DNA from 3 places in the Enterobacter sp. LM3 genome. Region 3 is predicted to be linked to each of the others. Evidence: predicted binding sites of a transcription regulator. Region 3 holds the regulator's gene; each other region holds the start of a gene.
The links. The regulator Fur, encoded in region 3, represses iron uptake genes when iron is present. The targets are predictions, from matches to a motif close to ATAATAATGAGAACNACTATCAA.

Region 1 (5,564 bases), on a different contig from region 3:
CAGCGCAAACCCACTGCTGCTCGCTGACGCCACCGGCGTCATCATCGCGCCCAGCCCGCCGAGGATCGCCGCGCCGATGGCATCACCCGTCACGTTCTGCGCCGTCCACAGACCGTTAATGCGCCCCAGCATCCCTTCCGGCGTCTGGGTCTGGATCAGGGTGTATTGCAACAATGAACTGATCGCACTCAGCCAGCCAAAGATTGCCAGGCAGAGCACGCCCAGCGCCCACACCGGCATCAGGCTGAAGAAGCCAATAGCGATAAACGAGGCCAGCGTCGCCACCAGCATAATCAACCCCGGACGCGCACTCTGTGCCAGCTTACCGCTGGTGAGCGCGCCGCACGCCGCGCCAAGTGGGATTGCCGCATATAACACGCCAATCTGCGGGGCGCTCATCTGCCACTCACCCGCCAGCGCCGGATAGAGCACGCGCACGGCGCTCGCCATCGTCAGCAAACCACCCAGCAACGCAATGCCGCCAATCAGCGGGTTGCTGAACAGAAAACGGATCGCCGCCATCAGTGATTTCAGCGGATGTTCGCGCTGTTGCGGCGGTGGTGGCAGAAGCGGTAAGCGCAGCAACGTGAGCGTGGTGATAAAGGTTCCCGCCGCCGCCAGCCCGTAGTTCCACGCCACGTCGCCGGTTGCCAGCAATAAACCACCGACCATCGGTGAAATCACCGATCCCAGGCGCACGGTGAGCATCGTAATCGCTCCCGCCTGCATCAGGTTTTCACGCCCCACCAGCGCAGGCGTAGCCGCCAGCAGCGCCGTCACGCCTAACGATGCGAAAAAGCCATCCCACAACCCCAGGGCATAAATCGCCATTAATGATGGCTCCGGCAACATGGCGTTCAGACACAACCCGACAAACCCCACGCCGCAGGTACCCCGCGCCAGCAGGATGAGTTTTTTACGTTCGTACCTGTCCGCCAGCACGCCGCCAATCATCAGACCGATAAACATCGCCCCACCCGTTAACGTAACGGATAACCCCACCAGCCAGCTGGAGTGAGTCAGGGTCTGGATCTGTACCGGCACGGCCACGCCGAGCAGGCCGAGGGATAAAATGGAGATAAAACGGGCGATAAAAACAGCGCGATACGCCGGATGCGTTTTAAGCAGGCTGAGGTTGATCAGCCAGGATTTTTGATTCATGACAAGGCCCTGAGGTCTAACGATCTACCAATTTCATGGGCGCACATGCTAACATAGCCAAATAAGATAGATAACGATAATTACTATCATTATCAAATCATGGATGTTGCTATGTCGTTTTCCTCTTCTGCGGTGCGCGCCGTTGCGGTGCCCGTTTTATTGCTACTGTTGATCCTTGCGATTGCACTCAGTCTGCTGGTTGGCGCGAAGCCGCTGCCCGCGTCCGTTATTGTCGATGCACTCTCCGGCACCTGCCAGAGCGCCGACTGCACCATCGTGCTGGACGCCCGTTTACCCCGCACGCTTGCCGGATTACTGGCCGGTGGCGCACTGGGACTGGCGGGTGCCCTGATGCAAACCCTCACCCGTAACCCGCTGGCTGACCCCGGTATTCTCGGCGTCAACTCTGGAGCCAGCTTTGCGATTGTGCTCGGCGCAGCGCTGTTCGGGTTTAGTTCGCCGTCGGAGCAGCTGATGATGGCCTTTTGCGGCGCGCTGGCAGCCTCACTGGTCGTCGCCTTTACCGGCAGCCAGGGCGGCGGACAACTTAGTCCGGTACGCTTAACGCTGGCAGGCGTGGCGCTTGCCGCCGTGCTGGAAGGGTTATCCAACGGCATCGCCCTGCTCAACCCGGACGTCTACGATCAGTTGCGTTTCTGGCAGGCCGGCTCACTGGATATCCGCACACTGGACACCTTAAAAGTGGTGATGATCCCGGTGATTATCGCCGCCGCCGTGGCGCTGTTTTTAAGCCGGGCGCTGAACAGCCTGAGCCTCGGCAGCGACACAGCCACCGCACTCGGTAACCGCGTGGCGCGCACGCAGTTAACAGGTTTACTGACGATCACCATTCTGTGCGGCAGTGCAACCGCCGTGGTCGGCCCGATTGCCTTTATCGGTCTGATGATGCCGCATATGGCGCGCTGGCTGGTGGGGGCAGATCACCGCTGGTCTTTGCCCGTTACGCTGCTTGCCACGCCTGCTCTGTTGCTGTTTGCCGATATTCTCGGTCGTCTTTTGGTTCCCGGTGAATTGCGCGTTTCGGTGGTCAGCGCCTTTATCGGTGCCCCTGTGTTGATTTTCCTCGTACGGCGTAAACGCGGAGGTGGCACATGATGGCTCCATCCCGTCGTTTAGTCACCAGCGTCTCCCTGCTGGCGTTCGCCATTGTACTGCTGGCGGTCTGGAGCCTGCGCAGCGGCGCGGTGATGCTCGATTTTACCCAGGTCTTTCACGCGCTGCTCGGCAGTGCGCCACGCAATATCACGATGGTGGTCACCGAATGGCGGCTGCCGCGCGTGGCGATGGCCATTCTGGTGGGCGCGGCGCTTGGCGTCAGTGGTGCGATATTCCAGTCGCTGATGCGTAACCCGTTGGGCAGCCCGGACGTGATGGGCCTCAATACCGGCGCATGGAGCGGTGTGCTGGTGGCGATGGTGCTGTTTGGTCAGCACCTGACGGCCATTACCGTTACGGCGATGGCTGGCGGCATTTTGACCTCCCTGCTCATCTGGGCGCTCGCGTGGCGAAATGGTATCGACACCTTCCGCCTGATCATTATCGGTATCGGCGTGCGCGCCATGCTGATGGCCTTCAACACCTGGCTACTACTGCAGGCTTCGCTGGAAACCGCGCTCTCCGCCGGGCTGTGGTACGCCGGTTCGCTGAACGGCCTGACGTGGAGCAAGACCTGGCCCGCCGCGCCGCTGATCCTGCTGATGTTTATTGGCGCGATCCTGCTGGTGCGACGCATGCGCCTGCTGGAGATGGGCGACGACAGCGCCTGCGCGCTCGGCGTGGGCGTTGAGCGTTCGCGCCTGACGCTGATGCTGGTGGCCGTTTTACTGACCGCTGCCGCCACCGCCATCGCCGGACCGATCTCATTTATCGCCCTCGTGGCTCCCCATATTGCGCGACGCCTCAGCGGGACGGCGCGCTGGGGGTTAACCCAGGCAGCATTGTGCGGTGCCCTGTTATTGCTGGCTGCCGACCTCTGCGCCCAACAGCTGTTTATGCCGTATCAGCTACCGGTAGGCGTGGTGACCGTCAGCCTCGGTGGTATTTACCTCATCGTTTTGTTAGTTCAGGAGTCACGCAAGAAATGACCGACTCAGTAACCCGCTTGCGCGGCGAAAACTTAACCCTCGGCTATGGCAAAAAAATCATTGCCCGCAACCTGAGCGTCGCCATTCCTGACGGCCATTTCACGGCGATCATCGGCCCGAACGGCTGCGGCAAATCGACACTGTTGCGCACCCTCAGCCGCCTGATGACACCGGTTGACGGCAGCGTGTTTCTCGACGGCGAGCAGATCCAGCGCTTTGCCAGCAAAGAGGTGGCGCGGCGTATCGGGCTGCTGGCACAAAACGCCACCACGCCGGGAGACATCACCGTGCAGGAGCTGGTCTCCCGCGGGCGCTACCCGCACCAGCCATTGTTTACCCGCTGGCGCAAAGAGGACGATGACGCGGTGAACCGGGCGATGCAGGCGACAGGCATCACCGACCTCGCATTACAAAGCGTGGATACCCTTTCCGGGGGCCAGCGTCAGCGGGCGTGGATCGCAATGGTGCTGGCGCAGGAAACCGCCATTATGCTGCTGGACGAGCCCACCACGTGGCTGGATATCAGCCATCAGATTGACCTGCTGGAACTGCTGAGCGACCTGAACCGTACGCAGGGCTACACGCTGGCGGCAGTACTGCATGATTTGAACCAGGCGTGCCGTTATGCCACGCATTTGATTGCATTGCGCGACGGCGAGATTGTGGCGCAGGGCGCACCAAAAGAGATTGTGACGCCGGAGCTGATCGAGCGGATCTACGGCATGCGCTGCATGATTATTGACGATCCGGTGGCGGGTACGCCGCTGGTGGTTCCGCTAGGGAAACGTGCGGTCTGATGCCCTCACCCCAACCCTCTCCCACAGGAAGAGGGAGCAAACTATCCCCTCGCCCCTATCGGGGGAGGGTTAGAGTGAGGGGAGGATTTACACTATCCCAATATGTCCTTCAATACCGGCCCAATCTTCTCAAACGCCTGCGGCGAAATGATATCCACGTGGGCGCAATCCTGGCTGTAAACCTCAAGCCCACCCACCCACGGTGCCCAGGCGACCTGTGGATCCATCGTTTGCGTGCGCCCGGCAACAAACAGCGTCGCTTTGCCGTCAAAGCGTGAACTGTGTGCCGTGGTGAGCAAGCGTACCGCATCGGCGTAGTTGCCTTCGATGGCGTTAAACAACTCGCCGGAACCCTGCCCCTGCTGCGCGGCGATAAACGCCTGGCGCTCACGTTCGATTTCCGCCAGCACTGCCGGGTCAAGACCATTGGCCTCTTTCTCCGCCCAGTTTTGCGTTTCCGGTGGCCAGGTATCCAGCAGGCCGAGGAATGCGACCGTTTCACCTTGCTCACGCAGACGCGCGGCAACCCCCTGCGCCAGCGTGCCGCCAAGAGAATAACCCAACAAATAATATGGCCCGCGCGGCTGCTCCCTGCGCAGTGTCGCCAGATGATGCCCAATCACGCCATCCAGATCGGCGCACTGCTGCATTGGCCCTTCTGGTCGCGGAGACTGGATGCCGGTGATTGACCAGCGCGGGCTGAGATAGCGCGCCAGCACGCTAAACTGCCAGGCAAAACCGGACGCCGGATGGAAGCAAAACAGCGTCGGGCCATGGCTTTCACGCAGCGGCAGAATGGTTTCATAACCCAGACGCTGCGCCTGCTCGTCGCTTATCGGCGAGTCCAGCAATGTGCTGAGTTTGCTGACCGTTGATGCCACCATAATCTGCCCCGGTGTCACCTTACGGGTGAATGCGCGGCTGAGCTGAGCGGCCAGACGCATCGCCAGCAGCGAGTGGCCGCCGAGGGCAAAGAAATCGGCTTCGATATCGTTCACCTCACAGCCCAGTAGCCCGGCAAACGCCTGAGCCACCGCCATTTCGGTTTCCGTCTGTGGCGCACGACCGGAGGTTTTGCTGGTCAGCTCTGGCAGCGGCAATGCTTTTCGGTCGAGCTTACCGTTCGCACTTAAAGGCAACGCACTGATTTGCAGCAGCACGACCGGCACCATGTGCGGCGGCAGTTGCGCTTTGAGCGACTCAAGCAGCGCGGCCCTGTCCAGCGGTAATCCCGATTCAGACACCACATACCCCACCAGCTGACGCGCATCCCCGCCCGTTGCCGCAGCCTGATTAAACACGCAGGCATGCGCCACGGCCTGCGCCACGTCCGGTAATGAAAGCATCGCCCGGTCAATTTCACCCAGCTCAATACGCTGGCCGCGAATTTTCAGCTGATCGTCACTGCGCCCTAAATACTCCACCGCGCCGTTATCCAGCCAGCGGGCCACATCACCGGTGCGATACATGCGCTCACCTGGCGCAAAAGGATCGGCAATAA
Region 2 (5,564 bases), on a different contig from region 3:
GCAATGGAATTCATATTATGCCGCCCGTCAACATGACAGCTTTACGATGGGGCTATAGCTCAGCTGGGAGAGCGCTTGCATGGCATGCAAGAGGTCAGCGGTTCGATCCCGCTTAGCTCCACCAAACTCTGAACCCAACAGAGTGCGGTATGTAAAGTCACATGTGGGGCTATAGCTCAGCTGGGAGAGCGCTTGCATGGCATGCAAGAGGTCAGCGGTTCGATCCCGCTTAGCTCCACCAAACTCTGAACCCAACAGAGTGCGGTATGTAAAGTCACATGTGGGGCTATAGCTCAGCTGGGAGAGCGCTTGCATGGCATGCAAGAGGTCAGCGGTTCGATCCCGCTTAGCTCCACCAAAATTCAGACCCTCGTCGAAAGACGGGGGTTTTTTTATGCCTTTGTAAAATCCCCTTTCACTTTTGTTGCCTGAAAGGGGATGTTTCTATACCTCACCACAATCTACATCAATAAACGGGTCTATAAATGGACTTGAACTTGATTCGCTCAATTAATAATCATATTATCCGCTGGGTCAAATAGTGCTGATGGATAAATAGATTATCTAACTTAATGAATAGAAAAGCTTACAATAATATAAACATATTTATAATTGCCCTGGCGCTATGCCTGGTTGCGGTGCCATTTTCCCGTTATATCTCTCCGCATGCTATTGTTAATGGGCATGATGTATATTTAGCGTGGTTACCGTTAAGTGTCATGCTGGCTGTTATTTTATTGTTTGGCCGTCGGGCAATTATTCCCGTTCTGTTAAGTTTTATCGTTACCAATGTTTATAGTTTTCATTTAACGGTACTGCAGCACGCGGTGTTGTTGTTTTGTCAGACCTTTCCTGCGTTTGCCGTCTGCGGTGTGATTCGCCTGATCCTGGGGAAGCGCTGGCGTTATGGTTTGCCCAATAAGTTCATCGGTATTCGTATTTTCTGGCTTGGCTTTATGTTGCCTGCAGGAATCAAACTGTCGATGTATCTGGCAGGATATTTATTTGATTTTCCACTGACTATCTCGACCTTCTTCGGTGAAGGAACAGCAATTTACAATGTGGTTGATATTCAAAGCTTGATTTGTGCCGTATTGATATTTACCATGATGTTCTATTATCCATTAAGAATGGCACTTAACCCCGGTTATGCCAGAATATTCTGGCGGGGGAGTGTTAAACCCATATTCTTTACTAAACAGCCTGTTTATATCTTTACCTGGTTGATGGTTCTGATTGCTGTGATTGCAATTCTGTGCATGCCTCTGCAATCAGCCATTATTGCCGGTTATCTTATGCCGGTGATTTTTATCCTGTTTACCCTGGGGATCAGTCGTCTGAGCTATGCTCTTATCTCTTTGCTCTGGGCTGCATCTGCATTCCTGTTATTAACCTATAACTATAACTTTCTTAATGGTGTCGAATCAGGACACTCGCTCTCCTTTATCCTGTCGGTACTGATCTCTTTTGCTATCTGTTTGCTCTACATGTCGCGGATCTACCGCAGAAGCGAATGGCTGAAGCAGGGCTGGCAGGAGAGGGCGTTAACCGATCCATTGACGGGGTTACCCAATATTCGTGCGCTTGAAGACTACCTGTTCGTTCATCCTGACGCTAAAGTGTGCTGTCTGCGGATGGACAACCTGGAGTTTTTGAGCCGTCACTATGGCATTCTCATGCGGGTCCACTGCAAACGGATGATTACGACATCTCTGCAGCCATTATTGCAGAAAGATGAGAAGCTCTTTCAGCTGCCAGGAAGCGAGCTGGTGCTGGTATTGCTGGGGCCAGAAACCGCTGAACGCCTGCAACATATGGTCGACCAACTGAACAGCCGCAAGATTTTCTGGAACAATACCGGGCTGGATATTGAGTTTGGTGCCTCCTGGGGCAAGGTGGAGAATGGTGAAACGTTGCATCATACGCTGGGGCAACTGAGCTGGCTGGCCGAGCAATCATGCGGTGCGCATAACGTTCTGGCACTGACAAATAGCCTTGAAGCTGCCTCGGGACAAACGACGGAACGGGTTCTGATGTTAGGGCGGGTTAAGCATGCTCTGGAGGCAGGCAAATTTCACTTATATGCACAACCGATCCAAAACGCCGATGGCAACGGGTACTATGAAATTCTGACGCGTATGGAAAGTGAGGGAGAGATTCTGTCACCCGATCGCTTTATCCCGTTGATTGCTCAGTTTAACCTCAGCCACCAGTTCGATCTGAGCGTCGTGGAGAAATTACTGGTGTGGCTTCACGAACACCCTGCGACGCATGCGGGTACCCGTTTTTCTGTCAACCTGATGCCGCTGACGCTGATGCAAAAAGAGGTGGCCAGCGAGATAATCGCGCTCTTTGAACGCTATGCTGTTGCCCCTCAGGCTGTCGTTATTGAGATCACCGAAGAGCAGGCATTTTCCAATTCAGGAAGCAGCATCAAAAATATCCAGCAACTTCGGGATTACGGTTTCCGTATTGCGATTGATGATTTCGGTACCGGGTATGCCAACTACGAGCGCCTCAAGCGTCTGCAGGCAGACATCATTAAGATTGACGGCTGCTTTGTGAACGATATTTGCACCGATAGCATGGATGCCATGATCGTGCAGTCAATTTGCAATCTGGCGAAAACGAAAGCGCTCTGTGTGGTTGCCGAATATGTGGAAACACCAGCGCAGCGGGAGATGTTGCTACGCTTTGGTGTGGACTATCTGCAGGGCTACCTGATAGGCAAGCCCACGTCGCTTAGCGAATTACGGGCATAAAAAAACCAGGAGCATTGGCTCCCGGTTTTTGTCAGTTGTTCTGATTACAGTACCAGTGCTGCGATAGAGGCAGACAGTACGCTCACCAGGGTAGAGCCGTAAACCAGCTTCAGGCCGAAGCGAGAAACAACGTTACCCTGTTCTTCGTTCAGACCTTTAATCGCACCGGCGATAATACCGATGGACGAGAAGTTCGCGAAGGAAACCAGGAATACGGAGATGATGCCTTCCGCGCGTGGAGAGAGCGTGCTGGCAATTTTCTGCAGATCCATCATGGCCACGAATTCGTTAGAAACCAGTTTGGTTGCCATGATACTGCCCACCTGCAGCGCTTCGTGAGCCGGAACACCCATTACCCATGCAACAGGGTAGAAGATATAGCCCAGAATGCCCTGGAAGGAGATACCCAGAACCGCCGCGAACAGGGCGTTCAGGGCAGAAATCAGGGCAATAAAGCCGATCAGCATTGCAGCAACGATAATCGCCACTTTGAAACCAGCCAGAATATACTCACCCAGCATTTCGAAGAAGCTCTGACCTTCGTGCAGATTTGCCATCTGCAGGTTCTCTTCGCCTTCTTCAACACGGTATGGGTTGATCAGAGACAACACAATAAAGGTGCTGAACATGTTCAGAACCAGCGCGGCAACCACGTATTTCGGTTCCAGCATCGTCATGTACGCACCCACGATAGACATGGAAACGGTGGACATTGCTGTTGCTGCCATCGTGTACATACGGTTACGGGACATTTTACCGAGAATGTCTTTATACGCGATGAAGTTCTCAGACTGACCCAGGATCAGTGAGCTTACGGCGTTGAACGATTCCAGTTTACCCATACCGTTGACTTTGGACAGCACGGTACCAATGGCGCGAATAACGACAGGCAGCACGCGGATGTGTTGCAGGATACCGATAAGCGCGGAGATGAAAACGATAGGGCACAGCACTTTCAGGAAGAAGAATGCCAGGCCATCGTCATTCATTTTACCGAAGACAAAGTTAGTCCCTTCGTTGGCGAATCCGAGCAGTTTTTCGAACATTTCGGAGAAGCCTTTCACGAAGCCGAGCCCCACGTTGGAGTTCAGGAAGAACCACGCGAGTAAAACTTCAATAACGAGAAGCTGAACAACAAAGCGGATGCGGATTTTTTTCCGGTCATGACTGACCAGTAACGCAAGCGCAGTAACGACAACAAGTGCCAGTACAAAATGAAGGACGCGGTCCATATTTGCTCCAAATATGAGGCAGGTTTAATTTTCATGCACATTCTATGTAACAAGCGTAAAGAAAACGAGATCAAAGCCACACTATAGTCACATCCTGTGATGAGTCTCAAAAATAGTGATCAACAAGACATTTTTGTTATGTTAGGTAAATGAGTGAAAAGTTAAGTTTGTGTGCTAGTCTTCACCAAAGACTGTGCGATTTCATTTTCTGTACGATCGCTCCAGCGTACCTGCCCCATCTATCGTTCAATGCTATCAGAGAAATCACTATAAACTTTCCAAATGATCTTGATAATCATTCTCATTTTGATAGCATTAAACATAGCAAAGGCTATATTTCCAGAGGCAGAAATGACAAACAGTCGCGTAGAGGGTAGCAGTGGCAGAGCAACGCGCAAGTTGCGGTTCGCATTAATGGGACCCGCGTTCATTGCTGCTATTGGTTACATCGATCCGGGTAATTTTGCGACCAACATTCAGGCCGGGGCCAGCTTCGGCTATAAGCTGCTGTGGGTGGTTGTCTGGGCTAACCTGATGGCAATGCTGATTCAGATGCTCTCGGCAAAGCTGGGGATTGCCACGGGGAAAAACCTGGCGGAGCAAATCCGTGACCATTATCCTCGTCCGGCAGTATGGCTGTACTGGATCCAGGCCGAAATCATCGCAATGGCAACTGACCTCGCTGAATTTATCGGGGCGGCTATCGGTTTTAAGCTGATCCTCGGGGTGTCGCTGTTGCAAGGGGCCGTGCTGACCGGGATCGCCACCTTCCTTATTCTGATGCTACAGCGTCGGGGGCAAAAACCGCTGGAAAAAGTTATCGGCGGACTGCTGTTGTTTGTTGCTGCGGCGTATATCGTCGAGCTGATTTTCTCGCAGCCAGACCTGGCGCAGCTCAGTAAAGGGATGGTGATCCCGAGCCTGCCAACCTCTGAAGCCGTGTTCCTGGCCGCCGGGGTGCTGGGGGCGACCATCATGCCGCATGTTATTTACCTTCACTCTTCCCTCACGCAGCATCTGCACGGTGGGACGCGTCAACAACGTTACTCGGCAACTAAATGGGATGTGGCTATTGCCATGACCATTGCCGGTTTTGTAAACCTGGCGATGATGGCAACCGCTGCCGCCGCTTTCCACTTTAACGGACACACGGGTATTGCCGATCTCGATCAGGCCTACCTGACGCTGGAGCCGTTACTGAGCCATGCTGCCGCGACGATATTTGGCCTGAGCCTGGTGGCGGCTGGCCTCTCTTCCACGGTCGTGGGGACGCTGGCAGGGCAGGTTGTCATGCAGGGTTTCGTGCGTTTCCATATTCCACTGTGGATACGTCGCTCCGTCACCATGCTGCCCTCATTCATCGTGATTCTGATGGGACTTGATCCGACCCGGATACTGGTGATGAGCCAGGTGCTGCTGAGTTTTGGTATTGCACTGGCGCTGGTACCGCTGCTGATGTTTACCAGCGACAAATCTCTGATGGGCGATCTGGTTAACACGACACTGGTGAAAAGAGCCGGGTGGGCTATCGTGGTGGTGGTGGTGGCGCTGAACATGTGGTTGTTGGTTG
Region 3 (5,564 bases):
CTGGTGGGATAACCGTTCAGACTTCAACGCCGACGGTGAAAAAGCGGTGTTCTTCGGCGCGATGTATGATCTGAAAAACTGGAACCTGCCGGGTTGGGCTGTGGGGGCATCTTACGCTTACGCCTGGGATGCGAAACCTGCCGATATGGCAACACCTGACGCATACTACGATCCAAACTACCGTCTGAAAGAGTCCTCTTACAGCCTGGATGCCATGTACACCCTGCAGGATGGCCGTGCAAAAGGAACAATGTTCAAGCTGCACTTCACCCAGTATGACAACCACTCTGATATCCCAAGCTACGCGGGCGGTTACGGCAACATCTTCCAGGATGAGCGTGACGTGAAGTTCATGGTTATTGCCCCATTCACAATCTTCTGATGAACACCCCGGTGGGCTAAGCCCGCCGGGATGGAGACTGCACATGATGAAAAAAATCGTAATCGTCGCGTTGCTGGCATCGGGGTTGGTGGCTTGTGCACAGCCTCAGGCACCGAAAGAGGACTCGCGTCTGAAAGAGGCATACAGCGCCTGTATTAATACGGCGGAAGGTTCGCCGGAGAAAATTGAAGCCTGTCAGAGCGTGCTGAATGTACTGAAGAAAGAGAAAGCACATGAGCAATTCGCGACGCAGGAGAATGTCCGCGTGATGGATTACCAGGCCTGTATTCAGGCGCGTAAGACCGGTAACGATCAGGAAGTGGCGAAGCGTTGCGATCAGATCTGGAAAGAAATTCGCAGTAATAACAGTAAATAATCAGCTGTCTTGACGCCCGGTAGCACTGCGCTTACCGGGCTTTTTTTATGCCAGATTACAGGCAAAAAAAAGCCAACCTTTCGGCTGGCTCAGAGTATGAAAGCAGACTTATTTTGCGTCGTGCGCGTGCTCGTCTTCGCGGCAATCACCTTCCGCACAGTGGCCGTACAGGTACAGGCTGTGGTTGGTCAGGCGGATGCCATGACGGGCGGCAATTTCACGCTGGCGCGCTTCGATGGAATCATCGCTAAATTCAATGACCTTACCGCAATCAAGGCAGATCAGGTGATCGTGGTGCTGCTGTTGGGTCAGTTCGAAAACAGATTTACCGCCTTCGAAATTATGACGGGTCACAATACCCGCGTCATCAAACTGGTTCAGTACACGATAAACAGTGGCCAGCCCAATCTCTTCGCCCATGTCGATAAGACGCTTGTAAAGGTCTTCCGCGCTGACATGGTGGTTGTCTGGCCCCTGAAGCACTTCAAGGATTTTTAATCGAGGAAGCGTTACTTTCAGGCCAGCCTTCTTTAATGCGGTATTGTTGTCAGTCATGCGGAATCTGTCCTGTTGCTAAACGATTCACTTCTATAAAGGAAGTGACAGAAAATGCACTTGGGATAATGCGTCTCATTATAGAACTGCCATGCCTAAATGAAAACTGCAAGTCTCAAGCAAAGTATGCTTATAAAAACGTGGTATCACCAACAAACTTGTTCGATGGCTTCCACTTTTTGTCAGGGGAATATTGTACAGATTTGAACGAAAAAGTTAAAAGTTTGTAGCAATTAATTTAATCGGTTTTACCCGATTGGCGGGCGCAACCGGAGTTGCGCCACGTCAGAACTCAGGCGTTAAGAATGTCGTCCAGGTTCAGTTCTTCGCGGATCTGCTTAACCCATTTATCAACACGCTCAGCAGTCAGTTCCGGCTGACGATCTTCGTCGATAGCCAGGCCGACGAAGTGATCGTCGTCCGCCAGACCTTTAGAGGCTTCGAAGTGGTAGCCCGCTGTTGGCCAGTGACCCACGATTACCGCGCCGTGCGGCTCGATGATGTCGCGGATGGTGCCCAGCGCGTCGCAGAAATATTCTGCGTAATCTTCCTGATCGCCGCAGCCGAACAGTGCAACCAGCTTGCCGTTGAAGTCGACTTCTTCCAGTGTCGGGAAGAAATCATCCCAGTCACACTGCGCTTCACCATAGTACCAGGTCGGGATACCCAGCAGCAGAATGTCATAACCTTCGAGATCTTCTTTGCTGCTCTTGGCGATGTCATGCACATCGGCAACGTCTTTACCGAGCTGTTTTTGAATGTTTTTTGCGATATTTTCGGTATTGCCGGTATCACTGCCGAAGAAAATGCCGATGATTGCCATGAGTAAAATAACCTCTTGAAACTTAATGGTATGGTGGCGCAATTTGTCCACGGATAAGGGCAATAATAGCAGAACAGGCAACCCTGCGGAAACTGCTATCGCGCAGGACTGCACTCTGTGCTACATGAAAACGGTGAGAAAGGAGATTTTCAGACTTATACCTTGCCGCGCAACGTCTCAAGCTGTGTGATTAACATCTCTTCAATCAACTCACTGCGGCTGATGTTACGCGCGTCAGCCAGTTCATTCAGCGCATCGACAGCATCGGCGTTGAGCTTCAGTTCGACACGCTTAAGCCCACGATTTTTATCGCGTTTTAGCTGGTTGCGTTTATTAATACGCAGCTGTTCATCGCGCGAAAGCGGATTCGTTTTCGGTCGTCCCGGTCGACGCTCATTCGCGAACAGATCTAGTGTCGTACGGTCCGTTTGTTCTTTGGCCATGATTCTGAGACTTCGGGGGAAACAAGCCGCCCTGCTAATGCCCGGGCGATAAGCGCGCCATCATACATCACCGAAAACGGCACGCCAACGACTGGAAGCCTGCAGCCTTCCAGTCGCTGTCTTTTTAATCAATTTGCCGTATCAGAGAGATAGCGGCGGATTGCGCGTAATACGGCGTCCGGTTTTTCCGCATGAACCCAGTGTCCGGCTCCGGCAATCACATGGGCGCGTGCCTGCGGGAATTGTGCCAGCAAAGTGTCGCGGTATGCATCGGTCACGTAAGGTGAGTTACCACCACGAATAAAGAGAGTAGGGCGTTGCCAGGCCGGAACGGTTTCCCAGCCAACGATATTGTCATACTGGTCCCAGAGCGCTGGCACGTTAAAACGCCACTGGCCGTCAACAAACGACTTCAACAGGAACTGCACAACGCCTTCTTCATCAAGATGTTCACGCATCACGGTCGCCGCCTGCTGACGCGTAGAGACCCCCGCTTCTGTCACCGCATTGATGGCGGCAAATATCTCATCATGACGACGCACGTCGTAATCCACGGGCGCGATATCAATGGCGATCAGACCGTTAATTCGTTCCGGTGCAAGCGCCGTCAGGGCCATCACCGCTTTGCCACCCATTGAATGCCCGATAAACGTCGCATTCTGGAGATTATTCGCATCAAGCGTATCCCGCAGATCCTGCGCCATTGCCGCGTAGGTCATTTCCGCTGAACGCCCGGACAGGCCGTGATTGCGCATATCGACCTGCAAAATATCGTGGTCGGTAACCAGCTCGCGCGCCAGCACGCCCAGGTTATCCAGGCTGCCAAAAAGCCCGTGAACCAGTACGATGGGAGAATTATTGTTCGGCGATTGTGCAGATTGCGCTCGGGTATTCAATTTCATGGCAAAGTTCTTTTTTTACGTATGTCAGGTTAGGGTATCATGTTGAACATTCTGCCGCCCGGCTGCAAGGTTCCAGTTTAATCTGACTTTTGCCGCCAACCTGGTTTGACGCTATCCGCTGTTGGGATTTGACCTTATAATCCCAACGACTTGTATTCAGATAAGATATCGCACTGGATTAAGATGAAAACAATCGAAGTTGATGACGAACTCTATCAGTATATTGCCAGCCAGACGCGGCATATTGGGGAGAGCGCGTCCGACATTTTACGGCGCATGCTTAAAATTTCCGCCGCCTCACAGCCTGCTACCCCAGTCACTAAAGATGTCGTGTCTCAGCCGAGCGTTGTTGCACAAGCAAAACCTGCCGTGACACCGGCAAAAGATAAAGTGCGTGCGATGCGCGAGCTGCTGCTTTCTGATGAATATGCGGAACAGAAAAAAGCGGTTAACCGCTTTATGCTGGTGCTGTCTACACTCTATTCACTGGATAATAAAGCGTTTGCCGAAGCGACCGAGTCGCTGCACGGGCGTACGCGCGTCTATTTCGCAGGTGACGAGCAGACGCTTCTGCAAAATGGTAATCAAACCAAACCCAAACATGTCTCTGGCACACCATATTGGGTCATCACGAATACCAACACGGGCCGCAAGTGCAGCATGGTCGAACACATCATGCAGTCCATGCAGTTCCCGACAGAATTGATTGAAAAGGTTTGCGGTACAATTTAACCCCTGCATTAAAAGGACCAGGCCATGGCAAATCACAGCCGTGCAGGCCAACCTGCACAACAAAGCGATTTGATTAATGTCGCTCAACTGACCGCGCAGTATTACGTGCTGAAGCCGGTCGTGGGCAACGCAGAACACGCAGTGAAGTTTGGTACATCAGGCCACCGCGGCAGCGCGGCACGCCACAGCTTTAACGAACCGCACATTCTGGCCATTGCCCAGGCCATCGCGGAAGAGCGCGCTAAAAATGGCGTCACGGGTCCGTGCTATGTGGGGAAAGATACTCACGCCCTGTCTGAGCCTGCATTTATTTCCGTGCTGGAAGTGCTGGCCGCGAACGGGGTAGACGTGATCGTGCAGGAGAACAACGGCTTTACGCCTACGCCTGCGGTCTCTCACGCTATCCTTGTGCACAACAAAAAAGGTGGTGCGCTGGCTGATGGCATCGTCATTACGCCATCCCATAACCCGCCGGATGACGGTGGTATTAAATACAACCCACCTAACGGTGGCCCGGCAGATACTAACGTCACCAAAGTGGTGGAAGACCGCGCAAACGCGCTGCTTGCAGACGATCTGAAAGGCGTAAAACGCATTTCTCTGGATGCGGCAATGGCGTCCGGCCACGTGAAAGAGCAGGATCTGGTGCAGCCGTTCGTGGAAGGGCTGGCAGATATCGTCGATATGGCCGCCATCCAGAAAGCGGGCCTGAAACTGGGTGTTGATCCGCTGGGCGGCTCTGGTATCGAATACTGGAAACGCATTGCTGAGTATTACAAGCTGGATCTGACCATCGTGAACGATCACGTCGATCAGACTTTCCGCTTTATGCATCTGGATAAAGACGGCGCGATCCGTATGGACTGCTCCTCCGAGTGCGCGATGGCGGGTCTGCTGGCGCTGCGCGACAAGTTTGATCTGGCATTTGCCAACGACCCGGATTATGACCGTCACGGTATTGTCACGCCTGCGGGCCTGATGAACCCGAACCACTACCTGGCCGTGGCGATCAACTACCTGTTCCAGCATCGCCCACAGTGGGGCAAAGAGGTTGCTGTTGGTAAAACGCTGGTTTCTTCGGCCATGATTGACCGCGTGGTTGATGCGCTGGGTCGTAAGCTGGTGGAAGTCCCGGTCGGCTTTAAATGGTTTGTTGACGGTCTGCACGACGGCAGCTTCGGCTTTGGCGGTGAAGAGAGCGCGGGAGCTTCCTTCCTGCGTTTCGACGGTACACCGTGGTCAACCGATAAAGACGGTATCATCATGTGTCTGCTGGCAGCGGAAATCACCGCTGTCACCGGTAAAAACCCGCAGGAACACTACAATGAGCTGGCTGCCCGCTTTGGCGCGC

Region 1: the regulator Fur is predicted to act here: its motif matches at 1,235-1,257, upstream of fepD (Fe(3+)-siderophore ABC transporter permease).
Region 2: the regulator Fur is predicted to act here: its motif matches at 4,283-4,305, upstream of ACJ9N4_RS06815 (Nramp family divalent metal transporter).

Annotation. Positions count from the first base shown of each region.
Region 1 covers NZ_JBJURN010000011.1:71,819-77,382, reverse strand. The annotation lists gene entS (enterobactin transporter EntS) at 1-1,161, opposite strand, end outside; gene fepD (Fe(3+)-siderophore ABC transporter permease) at 1,273-2,277, shown strand; gene fepG (iron-enterobactin ABC transporter permease) at 2,277-3,266, shown strand; gene fepC (iron-enterobactin ABC transporter ATP-binding protein) at 3,263-4,063, shown strand; gene entF (enterobactin non-ribosomal peptide synthetase EntF) at 4,156-5,564, opposite strand, start outside.
Region 2 covers NZ_JBJURN010000004.1:161,532-167,095, reverse strand. The annotation lists tRNA gene ACJ9N4_RS06840 (tRNA-Ala) at 49-124, shown strand; tRNA gene ACJ9N4_RS06835 (tRNA-Ala) at 166-241, shown strand; tRNA gene ACJ9N4_RS06830 (tRNA-Ala) at 283-358, shown strand; gene ACJ9N4_RS06825 (EAL domain-containing protein) at 573-2,762, shown strand; gene ACJ9N4_RS06820 (NupC/NupG family nucleoside CNT transporter) at 2,807-3,994, opposite strand; gene ACJ9N4_RS06815 (Nramp family divalent metal transporter) at 4,346-5,564, shown strand, end outside.
Region 3 covers NZ_JBJURN010000001.1:421,335-426,898, reverse strand. The annotation lists gene chiP (chitoporin ChiP) at 1-382, shown strand, start outside; gene chiQ (ChiQ/YbfN family lipoprotein) at 429-758, shown strand; gene fur (ferric iron uptake transcriptional regulator) at 867-1,313, opposite strand; gene fldA (flavodoxin FldA) at 1,606-2,136, opposite strand; gene ybfE (LexA regulated protein) at 2,292-2,579, opposite strand; gene ybfF (esterase) at 2,708-3,481, opposite strand; gene seqA (replication initiation negative regulator SeqA) at 3,665-4,213, shown strand; gene pgm (phosphoglucomutase (alpha-D-glucose-1,6-bisphosphate-dependent)) at 4,238-5,564, shown strand, end outside.